2 regions of the Kitasatospora sp. NPDC001540 genome follow, and region 2 is predicted to be linked to the other one. Evidence: predicted binding sites of a transcription regulator. Region 2 holds the regulator's gene; the other holds the start of a gene.
What was found. Region 2 encodes HrcA, which represses chaperone genes, less so after heat shock. Its sites were predicted from a motif close to TTNGCACTCNGNNNNNCNGAGTGCNAA; they were not measured.

Region 1: the regulator HrcA is predicted to act here: its motif matches at 3,754-3,780, upstream of groL (chaperonin GroEL).

The regions. Positions count from the first base shown of each region.
Region 1 covers NZ_JBIAVO010000006.1:72,293-77,688, forward strand. The annotation lists gene ACFY00_RS10270 (glucosyl-3-phosphoglycerate synthase) at 1-922, opposite strand, end outside; SAM riboswitch class I at 1,060-1,186, shown strand; gene thrC (threonine synthase) at 1,204-2,484, shown strand; gene ACFY00_RS10280 (ubiquitin-like small modifier protein 1) at 2,543-2,821, shown strand; gene ACFY00_RS10285 (cold-shock protein) at 3,383-3,589, shown strand; gene groL (chaperonin GroEL) at 3,901-5,396, shown strand, end outside.
Region 2 covers NZ_JBIAVO010000056.1:9,839-15,234, reverse strand. The annotation lists gene ACFY00_RS36210 (16S rRNA (uracil(1498)-N(3))-methyltransferase) at 210-953, opposite strand; gene dnaJ (molecular chaperone DnaJ) at 1,055-2,194, opposite strand; gene hrcA (heat-inducible transcriptional repressor HrcA) at 2,281-3,354, opposite strand; gene htpX (zinc metalloprotease HtpX) at 3,665-4,585, shown strand; gene ACFY00_RS36190 (hypothetical protein) at 4,616-5,203, shown strand; gene ACFY00_RS36185 (hypothetical protein) at 5,240-5,396, opposite strand, start outside.

The DNA.
Region 1 (5,396 bases), on a different contig from region 2:
AGCCCTCGGGGGTGCGGGTGTACTGGGTGAGCAGCGGGCGGACCAGGTCGGGGTCGGCCTTGAGGCGGTGGGCGCGGTCCAGGCGTTCCAGGGCGGTGCGGTAGATGGTGGCGGCCATCCGGCCGAGGGCCTGGCCGTCCTGGTGCCGGTGATGCCGGACGCCGACGTCGACCTGGGCCAGCGCGTCCAGGCCGACGAGTTCCAGGGCGTCCACCAGCAGGCCGAGCTCCACGCCGTAGCCGGTCGGGAAGGGCAGCCGTTCCAGCAGGGTGCGGCGGGCCGCGTACTCGCCGCCGAGGGGCTGGACGAAGCCCGCGAGCTGGGGCCAGTGCAGGTTGAGCAGGGGGCGGGCGACGAGTTCGGTGACCCGGCCGCCGCCCGCCGGGACGACGGCGCCGCCGTCCTCGAAGGGGCGGTCGTACATGGCCTTGACCAGGTGCAGGGCCGGGTCGGTGAGCAGCGGGCCGATGGTGCCGGAGACCAGGGCGGGGTCGAACGCGCGCAGGTCGGCGTCGACGAAGCAGACGATCGCGCCGCTGGTGACGAGCAGCGAGCGCCACAGCACCTCGCCCTTGCCGGGTTCGGCGGGCAGCCGGGGCAGGATCGCGTCCCGGTGCACGACCCGGGCCCCGGCGGCGGCCGCGGCGGCGGCGGTGCCGTCCTGCGAGCCGGAGTCGACCACCACCAGCTCGTCCACCAGCGGGACGCGTTCGACCAGCTCGGTGCGGATCGCGGTGACGATCTCGCCGACGGTGGACTCCTCGTCCAGCGCGGGCAGCACCACGCTGACCGTCCCGGCCGCCCCGGCGGCGCGCTTGGCGGCCAGCAGCAGGTCGAGCGGACGGTCGGCGGCCGTCCAGGACCGGCGCCGCAGCCAGTCGGCGACCTCCGGCAGTGCCGCGGGCTCGGGCTGCTCCGGCAAGTCTCGCTCCCTGTCTCGTTCGTCTCGGGTGTCGGACGCGGGGGTCTGTCCGACCGGGCCTTCGGATACAGTCTTCGTACTGCGACCGTGCCTTCGCACGCGGGGGCCGCTCGCAGCGTACGACCACAACTTCACAGAGCTCATCCAGAGGGACTGAGGGAACGGCCCGTTGAAGTCCCGGCAACCCTCCCGCGCGGCCTGCAGGCCCGGCGGGACAGGTGCCAATTCCGTCCCGGCGCAACCGCGATCCGGGGAAGATGAGGAGAAAGGGCCTCGCCACCATGGCTGTTGACACCGCCGCACCCACCGCCGTCGACCTCGGTCCCGCGACCGCGCTGTCCTGTCGCGAGTGCGGTGCGCGCTCCCCGCTCGGGCCGGACTTCGCCTGCTCGGAATGCTTCGGCCCGCTGGAGATCGCGTACGACTACGCGGGCTACGACGCCGAGGAGCTGCGCAAGCGGATCGAGGCCGGTCCGGCGTCGATCTGGCGCTACGCCCCGCTGCTGCCCGTCCCGGCCGACGTGGCGGGCAAGCCGAACCTGAACCCGGGGTGGACCCCGCTGGTCAAGGCCGACAACCTGGGCCGCGAGCTGGGCTTCACCGGCCAGCTGTACGTCAAGGACGACTCGGGCAACCCGACCCACTCCTTCAAGGACCGGGTGGTGGCCTGCGCGATCGAGGCAGCCCGCGCCTTCGAGTTCACCACCCTCTCCTGCTCCTCCACCGGCAACCTGGCCGGTGCGGTGGGCGCCGCGGCCGCCCGGGCCGGCTTCAAGTCCTGCGTGTTCATCCCGCACGACCTGGAGCAGGGCAAGGTCGTGATGGCCGGGGTGTACGGCGGCGAGCTGGTCGGCATCGACGGCAACTACGACGACGTGAACCGCTTCTGCTCCGAGCTGATCGGCGACCCGGCCGGCGAGGGCTGGGGCTTCGTGAACGTCAACCTGCGCCCGTACTACGGCGAGGGCTCCAAGACCCTGGCGTTCGAGATCTGCGAGCAGCTCGGCTGGCGGCTGCCCGACCAGATCGTCATCCCGATCGCCTCCGGCTCCCAGCTCACCAAGATCGACAAGGGCCTGCAGGAGCTGATCAAGCTCGGCCTGGTCGAGGACAAGCCGTACAGGATCTTCGGCGCCCAGGCCGAGGGCTGCTCCCCGGTCTCGGCCGCGTTCAAGGCCGGGCGCGACGTGATCAAGCCGGTCAAGCCGGACACCATCGCCAAGTCGCTGGCGATCGGCAACCCGGCCGACGGCCCGTACGTGCTGGACATCGCCCGCCGCACGGGCGGCGCGGTCGAGGACGTCACCGACGCCGAGGTGGTCGAGGCGATCAAGCTGCTCGCCCGCACCGAGGGCATCTTCGCCGAGACCGCGGGCGGCGTCACCGTGGGCGTGCTGAAGAAGCTGGTCGAGAACGGCCTGCTGGACCCGTCCAAGGAGACCGTCGCGATCAACACCGGCGACGGCCTCAAGACCCTCGACGCGGTCGCCGACGCCGGCATGACCGCGGTGATCCGTCCGACGCTGGAGTCCTTCCGCGCCGCCGGCCTCGCCACCGCCTGACAGACCCAGCCGCAGGACACCCCGCCGTAGGACACCCCCACGCCCCGAGGAGCACCGCATGAGCGCCACCGTCCGCATCCCGACCATCCTGCGCACCTACACCGGCGGCGCCGCCGAGGTGACCGCCGAGGGCGCCACCCTGTCCGCCGTGGTCGCGGACCTGGAGGCGAACCACCCCGGCATCGCCGCCCGCCTGCTGGACGACACCGGCAAGCTGCGCCGCTTCGTGAACGTGTACGTGAACGACGACGACGTGCGCTTCGCCGACGGCCTGGAGACCGAGGTCAAGGACGGCGCCTCGGTGTCGATCATTCCGGCGGTGGCCGGCGGCTGCTGACCGCCCCGCATTCCCGCGGCCGCCGTTTGGTTCGGAATTCAATTTTCCGGACCGGACGGCGGCTTCGTGCGTACGCCGGGGGCAATGGCCCGGCACCTGCGGTTTTCCCGCCGGGCGGGGCGCCGGAATTCCGCCCGACGGCGGGGAGTAGAGTGCCGGTCAGGGCCGTTTCCCCGCTGCGGCCCGGTTCAATCATCGATTTCCGCGCCGCGCCCCGCCCGTGCGGGACCCGTTCCGTCCCGCGCGCTGAGACACGCGCCGGACAGCTTGCCGCCCGTTCTGTCAGGCCGCCGTCAGAATTGTTCCGGCGTTTTGCGGTGACGCGTCCGTTATGTCCGGTGGCAATTGTCGACCGATGTTCCTTTCGCCCCGTCATATCCCCTGCGTAGCCCGGGCTTTCCCCGGAAATTGGGCCTGTTGCACAGGGCGCATATCCGGATACATTCAGCCGCGACAGAGGCTGCGCCGTACGGGGGGGAGTCCCCAGGCCGGCCTTCCAGACCTCCGGGTCCGCGTCCCGCGGATCTCTGAAGGGCCAGCACAGCACAAGGGGAGTTCGGAATGGCTCAGGGCACCGTCAAGTGGTTCAACGCCGAGAAGGGCTACGGCTTCATCGCGGTCGACGGTGGAGCGGACGTGTTCGTCCACTACAGCGCGATCCAGATGGACGGCTACCGCACCCTGGAAGAGGGCCAGCGGGTCGAGTTCGAGATCTCGCAGGGCCAGAAGGGCCCGCAGGCCGACATGGTCCGCGCCGCCGGCGCCTGAGGTCCCGGCGGACCGCAGGACCGCACGCACCGCGCCAGACGCACCGACAGGCCCGCCCCGACGCCGCACGGCGTCCGGGGCGGGCCTGTCGGCTTTCCCGGCGGGGCCGCCCGCAGGGCGCCAATGGGCTTGCACTCGCCACCCGAGAGTGCTAATCATTGGCGTTAGCACTCACAGCGTGAGAGTGACAAACGGACCGGGCCGGTGAGGCCCCGGAAGCGGTAGGGGAAGGGACCCCCGCTCTCCTGGGCCGTCCGTCGCGGGCACCCCTTGGTCCGAGCAGTCGACCGTGTCCCGGAGGACCACTTCTGATGGCCAAGATCATCGCCTTTGACGAGGAAGCCCGCCGCGGCCTTGAGCGTGGCATGAACCAGCTTGCCGACGCCGTGAAGGTCACGCTCGGCCCCAAGGGTCGCAACGTCGTTCTGGAGAAGAAGTGGGGCGCCCCCACCATCACCAACGACGGTGTCTCCATCGCCAAGGAGATCGAGCTCGAGGACCCGTACGAGAAGATCGGCGCCGAGCTGGTCAAGGAGGTCGCCAAGAAGACCGACGACGTCGCGGGTGACGGCACCACCACCGCCACCGTGCTGGCCCAGGCGCTCGTCCGCGAGGGTCTGCGCAACGTCGCCGCCGGCGCCAACCCGATGGCCCTCAAGCGCGGCATCGAGAAGGCCGTCGCCGCCGTCTCCGACCAGCTGCTGGCCCAGGCCAAGGACGTGGAGACCAAGGAGCAGATCGCCTCCACCGCCTCCATCTCGGCCGCCGACACCCAGATCGGCGAGCTCATCGCCGAGGCCATGGACAAGGTCGGCAAGGAAGGCGTCATCACCGTCGAGGAGAGCAACACCTTCGGTCTGGAGCTCGAGCTCACCGAGGGCATGCGCTTCGACAAGGGCTACATCTCCGCCTACTTCGCCACCGACCTGGAGCGCATGGAGGCGAGCTTCGAGGACCCGTACATCCTCATCGCCAACTCCAAGATCTCCTCGGTCAAGGACCTCCTCCCGCTGCTGGAGAAGGTCATGCAGAGCGGCAAGCCGCTCGTCATCATCGCCGAGGACGTGGAGGGCGAGGCCCTCTCCACCCTGGTCGTGAACAAGATCCGCGGCACCTTCAAGTCCGTCGCCGTCAAGGCCCCGGGCTTCGGCGACCGCCGCAAGGCCATGCTCGGCGACATCGCCATCCTGACCGGCGGCACCGTGATCTCCGAGGAGGTCGGCCTCAAGCTGGAGAACGCCGGCCTGGACCTGCTGGGCACCGCCCGCAAGGTGGTCATCACCAAGGACGAGACCACCATCGTCGACGGTGGCGGCGACAGCGACCAGGTCGCCGGCCGGGTCAACCAGATCCGCGCCGAGATCGAGAACTCCGACTCGGACTACGACCGCGAGAAGCTCCAGGAGCGCCTCGCCAAGCTGGCCGGCGGCGTGGCCGTCATCAAGGCCGGCGCGGCCACCGAGGTCGAGCTCAAGGAGCGCAAGCACCGCATCGAGGACGCGGTGCGCAACGCCAAGGCCGCCGTCGAGGAGGGCATCGTCGCCGGTGGTGGCGTCGCCCTGCTGCAGGCCGGTGTCGCGTTCGAGAAGCTGGAGCTGGAGGGCGACGAGGCCACCGGTGCCAACATCGTCCGCGTGGCCCTGGAGGCCCCGATCAAGCAGATCGCGACCAACGCCGGCCTCGAGGGCGGCGTCGTGGTCGAGAAGGTCCGCAACCTGCCCTCCGGCCACGGCCTGAACGCCGCGACCAACGAGTACGTCGACCTGATCGCCTCCGGCATCATCGACCCGGCCAAGGTCACCCGCTC
Region 2 (5,396 bases):
AAGAAGCCGCGAAAGCCGAAGGGCGAAACCGGGGCCGCGAGGAACTGCGCGGCCAACCGCTGCGAAAGCAGGGGCGCGAGGAACTGCGCGGCCAACCGAGCACCCCCAGCCAGATCGCGACGCAGGAGGGCAACTTGCACTATCCCGCGACCTCGCTGACGTGCCACTCCCGCAGCGCGCAGTTCCCCGCGCCCCTGGCTGCCCCCTGCTTATCCCCAGCGCCCCGTGCGCCCGAGCAGGAGGGCGCCCGCCGCGACCCCCGCCGTGGAGGTGCGCAGGACGGAGGGGCCGAGGCGGTGGGGGGTGGCGCCGGCTTCGGCGAAGGCGGCGATCTCGTCCGGGGAGACCCCGCCCTCGGGCCCGACGACCAGGACGATCTCGCCCCCGGCGGGCAGTTGCGCGGTGGCCAGCGGCAGCGACCCTTCCTCGTGGAGGACGGCCGCGAAGCTCGCCCCCGCGAGCAGCGGCAGCAGTTGCCGGGTGGTGGCGAGCTCCCGGACCTCCGGGAACCGCAGACGCCGCGACTGCTTGCCCGCTTCGCGGGCGGTGGCCCGCCACTTGGCGAGCGCCTTGGCCCCGCGGTCGCCCTTCCACTGGGTGATGCAGCGGGAGGCGGCCCAGGGGACGATCGCGTCGATCCCGGCCTCGGTCATGGTCTCGACGGCGAGTTCGCCGCGGTCGCCCTTGGGGAGGGCCTGGACGACGGTGATCCGGGGTGCGGGTTCGGGTTCGTCGCGGACGGCGGTGACCAGGACGTCGAGGGCGTCCTTGCCGTGCAGGGCGGCGACGGTGCCGTCGGCGCCGCGGCCCCGGCCGTCGGCGAGGGTGAGGGCCTCGCCGGGTTCGAGGCGTTTGACGGCGACGGCGTGGCGGCCCTCGGGCCCGTCGAGCCGGACGGTCGCGCCGGGGGCGGCGCCCGTCAGGTCGTCGACGACGAACACGGGTGCGGTCATCGGTGCAGCGGTCCTCTCGGCAGGGCCCATCGAAAACGGCCGGGAACGGCGGGGGCACGCGGCCCCTCCACCGTTCCCGGCCCCGGGAAACAACAGAGGTCTCACCGACCGTTGAAGGCGTCCTTCAGCCGGGAGAACAGGCCCTGCTGGCCGGGCGCGAACTGCCCGGAGGGACGCTCCTCGCCGCGGAGCATGGCGAGCCGCCGCAGCAGCTCCTCCTGCTCGGGGTCGAGCTTGGTGGGCGTCTGCACCTCGACGTGCACTATCAGGTCGCCCCGGCCGCCGCCGCGCAGGTGGGTGATGCCGCGGCCGTGCAGGGGGATCGACTGGCCGGACTGGGTGCCGGGCCGGATGTCGACCTCCTCCAGGCCGTCGAGGGTCTGCAGCGGCACCTGGGTGCCGAGCGACGCCGCGGTCATCGGGATGGTGACGGTGCAGTGCAGGTCGTCGCCGCGCCGCTGGAAGGTCGGATGGCTGGTCTCGGCGATCTCGACGTACAGGTCGCCGGCGGGGCCGCCGCCGGGGCCGACCTCGCCCTCGCCGGCCAGCTGGATCCGGGTGCCGTTGTCGACGCCGGCCGGGATCTTGACGGTGAGGGTGCGCCGGGCGCGGACCCGGCCGTCGCCCGCGCACTCGGGGCAGGGAGTGGGGACGACGGTGCCGAAGCCCTGGCACTGCGGGCAGGGGCGGGAGGTCATGACCTGGCCCAGGAAGGACCGGGTGACCTGGGAGACCTCGCCCTTGCCGCGGCACATGTCGCAGGTCTGGGCGGAGGTGCCGGGGGCGGCGCCCTCGCCGTTGCAGGTGGTGCAGGTGACGGCGGTGTCGACCTGGAGCTCCTTGGTGGTGCCGAACGCGGCCTCCTCCAGGGTGATCTCCAGCCGGATCATGGCGTCCTGGCCGCGGCGGGTGCGCGAGCGCGGGCCGCGCTGGCCGGTCGCGGCGCCGAAGAAGGCGTCCATGATGTCGGAGAAGCCGAACCCGGCCGCCCCGGCGCCGAACCCGCCCGCGCCGCCGCCGTTGGGCGAGAGCGGGTCCCCGCCGAGGTCGTAGACCTGGCGCTTCTGCGGGTCGGAGAGCACCTCGTAGGCGGCGTTGATCTCCTTGAACCGCTCCTGCGTCTTCGGGTCCGGGTTGACGTCCGGGTGCAGTTCACGGGCGAGGCGCCGGAACGCCTTCTTGATCTCGTCCTGCCCCGCGTCGCGTCGGACGCCGAGTACCGCGTAGTAGTCCGTGGCCACCAAATGCTCCGGTTTGTTCCGCCTCTAGAAGTGCCTGCGACGGCACGCTGGTTGTTGCGCCGTTCCGCTGCGCCTGCGCCGTTCCGTTACGACTCCGCCAGGATCTGGCCGACGTACCGTGCCACCGCTCGCACCGCCCCCATTGTGCCCGGGTAATCCATCCGGGTCGGACCGATCACTCCCAGCTTTGCCACGCTCTGGTCGCCCGAACCGTAACCGACCGAGACGACCGACGTGGAATTGAGCCCCTCGTAGGCGATCTCGTGGCCGATCCGGACCGTCATCGCGGAGTCCGCCGTCTCACCCAGCAGGCGCAACAGCACCACCTGCTCCTCCAGCGCCTCCAGGACCGGCCGGATGGTGAGCGGGAAGTCGTGGCCGAAGCGGGTCAGGTTGGCGGTGCCCGCCAGCATGATCCGCTCCTCGTTCTGTTCGGCCAGCGCCTCGAACAGGACCGCCAGCACGGTGCTGACGGCGGGCCGGTCGGCGGGCTCGAAGCCGGCCGGCAGGTCCTCCAGGACGGTCGGCACCTCGGGCAGCCGACAGCCGCCCGCCATGCCGTTGAGCCTGGCCCGCAGGTCGCCGAGCAGGGCCTCGCCGACCGGGGCCGGGCAGTCGACCATCCGCTGCTCGACCCGGCCGGTGTTGGTGATCAGCACCAGCATCAGCTTGGTCGGGGTGAGCGACACCAGTTCGATGTGCCGCACGGTGGAGCGGGTCAGCGAGGGGTACTGGACGACCGCGACCTGCCGGGTCAGCTGGGCCAGCAGCCGCACCGTCCGGGCGACCACGTCGTCCAGGTCGACCGCGCCCTCCAGGAAGTGCCGGATCGCCCGGCGCTCGGGAGCGGTCATCGGCTTGACCTCGGCGAGCCGGTCGACGAACAGCCGGTAGCCCTTGTCGGTGGGGATCCGGCCCGCGCTGGTGTGCGGCTGGTGGATGTACCCCTCCTCCTCCAGCGCGGCCATGTCGTTGCGGACGGTCGCCGGGGAGACGCCCAGGTTGTGGCGCTCCACCAGGGCCTTGGAGCCGACCGGCTCCTCGGTGCCCACGTAGTCCTGGACGATCGCCCGGAGCACCGCGAGCCGCCGCTCGTCCAGTGGCCGGACGGACGGGCGCGTGTCGATGAGTCGGCCGTCGGGCTTGCTGTCGTCCGGCATGGGCAGGCACCTCCGTCGTCGTCCGTGGTTCCGGTGTCCGGTCCGGGCCTGGCACTCAACTGGGCAGAGTGCCAGAACCGTACCTGCCAGTGTACGGCCCGGGCCTGACGGCAGGAACGGCCCGCCCGCGTGATCCTCGTCCGGTGCGGCCGCGACGCGCCCGGGGCGCGTCCCCTTCCCGCCGATTCCCACCGAATTCCCCCCGTTTCGGATGGTGCCCGGCGGGCCGCCCGGTGGCAGCATCGAAGGCGAGCGGGGCGTCCGGGCGAGCGGCCGGGCCCGGCCCGCACGAGGCAGAGGAGGAGCAGCGATGTCCGCTTCCCAGCACTCCCGGTTCACCCCCGACCGCGGCCTGACCGGCCGGATGGTCACCACCATGTTCCTGATCGGGCTGCTCTACGTGGGCTTCACCGGCCTGCTGATCGTGCTGCTGCGCGGCGCCTGGCCGCTGGTGGTGCTGATCTCGGGCGGCCTGTTCGTCGCCCAGTTCTGGTTCTCCGACAAGATCACCGAGCGGGCGATGGGCGCCCACCGGGTCACCCCCGAGCAGTACCCGCAACTGCACGGCGCGGTGGACCGGCTGTGCGCGCTGGCCGACATGCCCAAGCCGCGGGTCGCGGTCGCCGACAACGACATGCCCAACGCCTTCGCCACCGGCCGCAACCCGCAGAACGCGGTGGTCTGCGTGACCACCGGCCTGCTGCGCCGCCTGGAGCCGGAGGAGCTGGAGGGCGTGCTGGCGCACGAGCTGTCGCACGTCGCGCACCGGGACGTCGCGGTGATGACGGTGGCCGGGTTCCTCGGCGTGCTGGCCGGCGCGATGACCAGGATCGCCCTGTACGGCGGGATGATGGGCGGCGGCAACCGCAACAGCAACGACCAGAACGCGGCGATCGCGATGGTGCTGATCCCGCTGGCCTCGATGGTGGTGTACGCGATCAGCTTCCTGCTGACCAGGCTGCTGTCCCGCTACCGCGAGCTGGCCGCCGACCGGGCCGCCGCCCAGCTGACCGGGCGGCCCGCCGCGCTGGCCTCGGCGCTGACCAAGGTGACCGGGCAGATCGCCGCCATCCCGACCAAGGACCTGCGGCAGGCCCAGCCGTACAACGCCTTCTACTTCGCCCCGGCGCTGAGCGCCAAGGAGACGGCCGCGCGGCTGCTGGCCACCCACCCGTCGCTGGAGCAGCGGCTGGCGCAGCTGCGGAAGGTCTCCGAAGAACTCGGGCGCTGAGCCCGCCCCCAGACACGAGGAGCGCTGCACGTGGGATTCCTGGACGCCCTGTTCGGCCGGAGCAAGCCGGTGAAGCCCGACCTCGACCAGCTGTTCGGCGTCCCGTCGGCGGCGCTGACCCTGCAGGCCGCCAAGGGGTTCACCCCGACCGGCCTCGGCTCGGTGTGCTTCGCCGCGGTCGAGGGCGCCGCCTTCACCGAGGTGCAGCGGCAGGTGCGGGCGCTGCTGGACGCGGACACCGGGCGCGGCGGCGTCCCGGTCGAGGCCTCCCGGGACGCGTACGGGTACTCCTGGCTGCTGGCCCGGCACACCCCCGAGGAACTGCCCGACCTGGTCAACGACCTGCACGCGGTCAACAGCGAGCTGGAGGCGAACGGCTTCGGGCCGCAGCTGCTCTGCTCGCTGGTCGGCTTCCGGGACGCCGAGGGCCGCTCGCTGGCGCTGGTGTACCTGTACAAGCGCGGCACCTTCTACCCGATGTGCAAGGTCGCCGGGCAGGAGAAGCGGAACAACCCGCTGGAGATCGAGGTCTCCGACCTGCTCCGCGACGACCTGCGGATCGAGCCGGACCTGTCGCGCTGGTTCCCGGTCTGGGGCGCGCCGGGCATCGAGGACTGAGCCCGCGACTCACCCGGGCCCCACCCGCCCGGGCCCTCACCCGGCGAGGGCGCTCCGGTAGGCGGCCACGGCCGCGCCGGCGGCCCGCAGCAGGTCCGGGGACTCCTGCTCGCTGACCACCTCCTGGATGATCAGCAGCACGTCGTCGCCGACGGGCAGCACCACGGTCCGGTCGACCCAGGTGAGGCCGAGG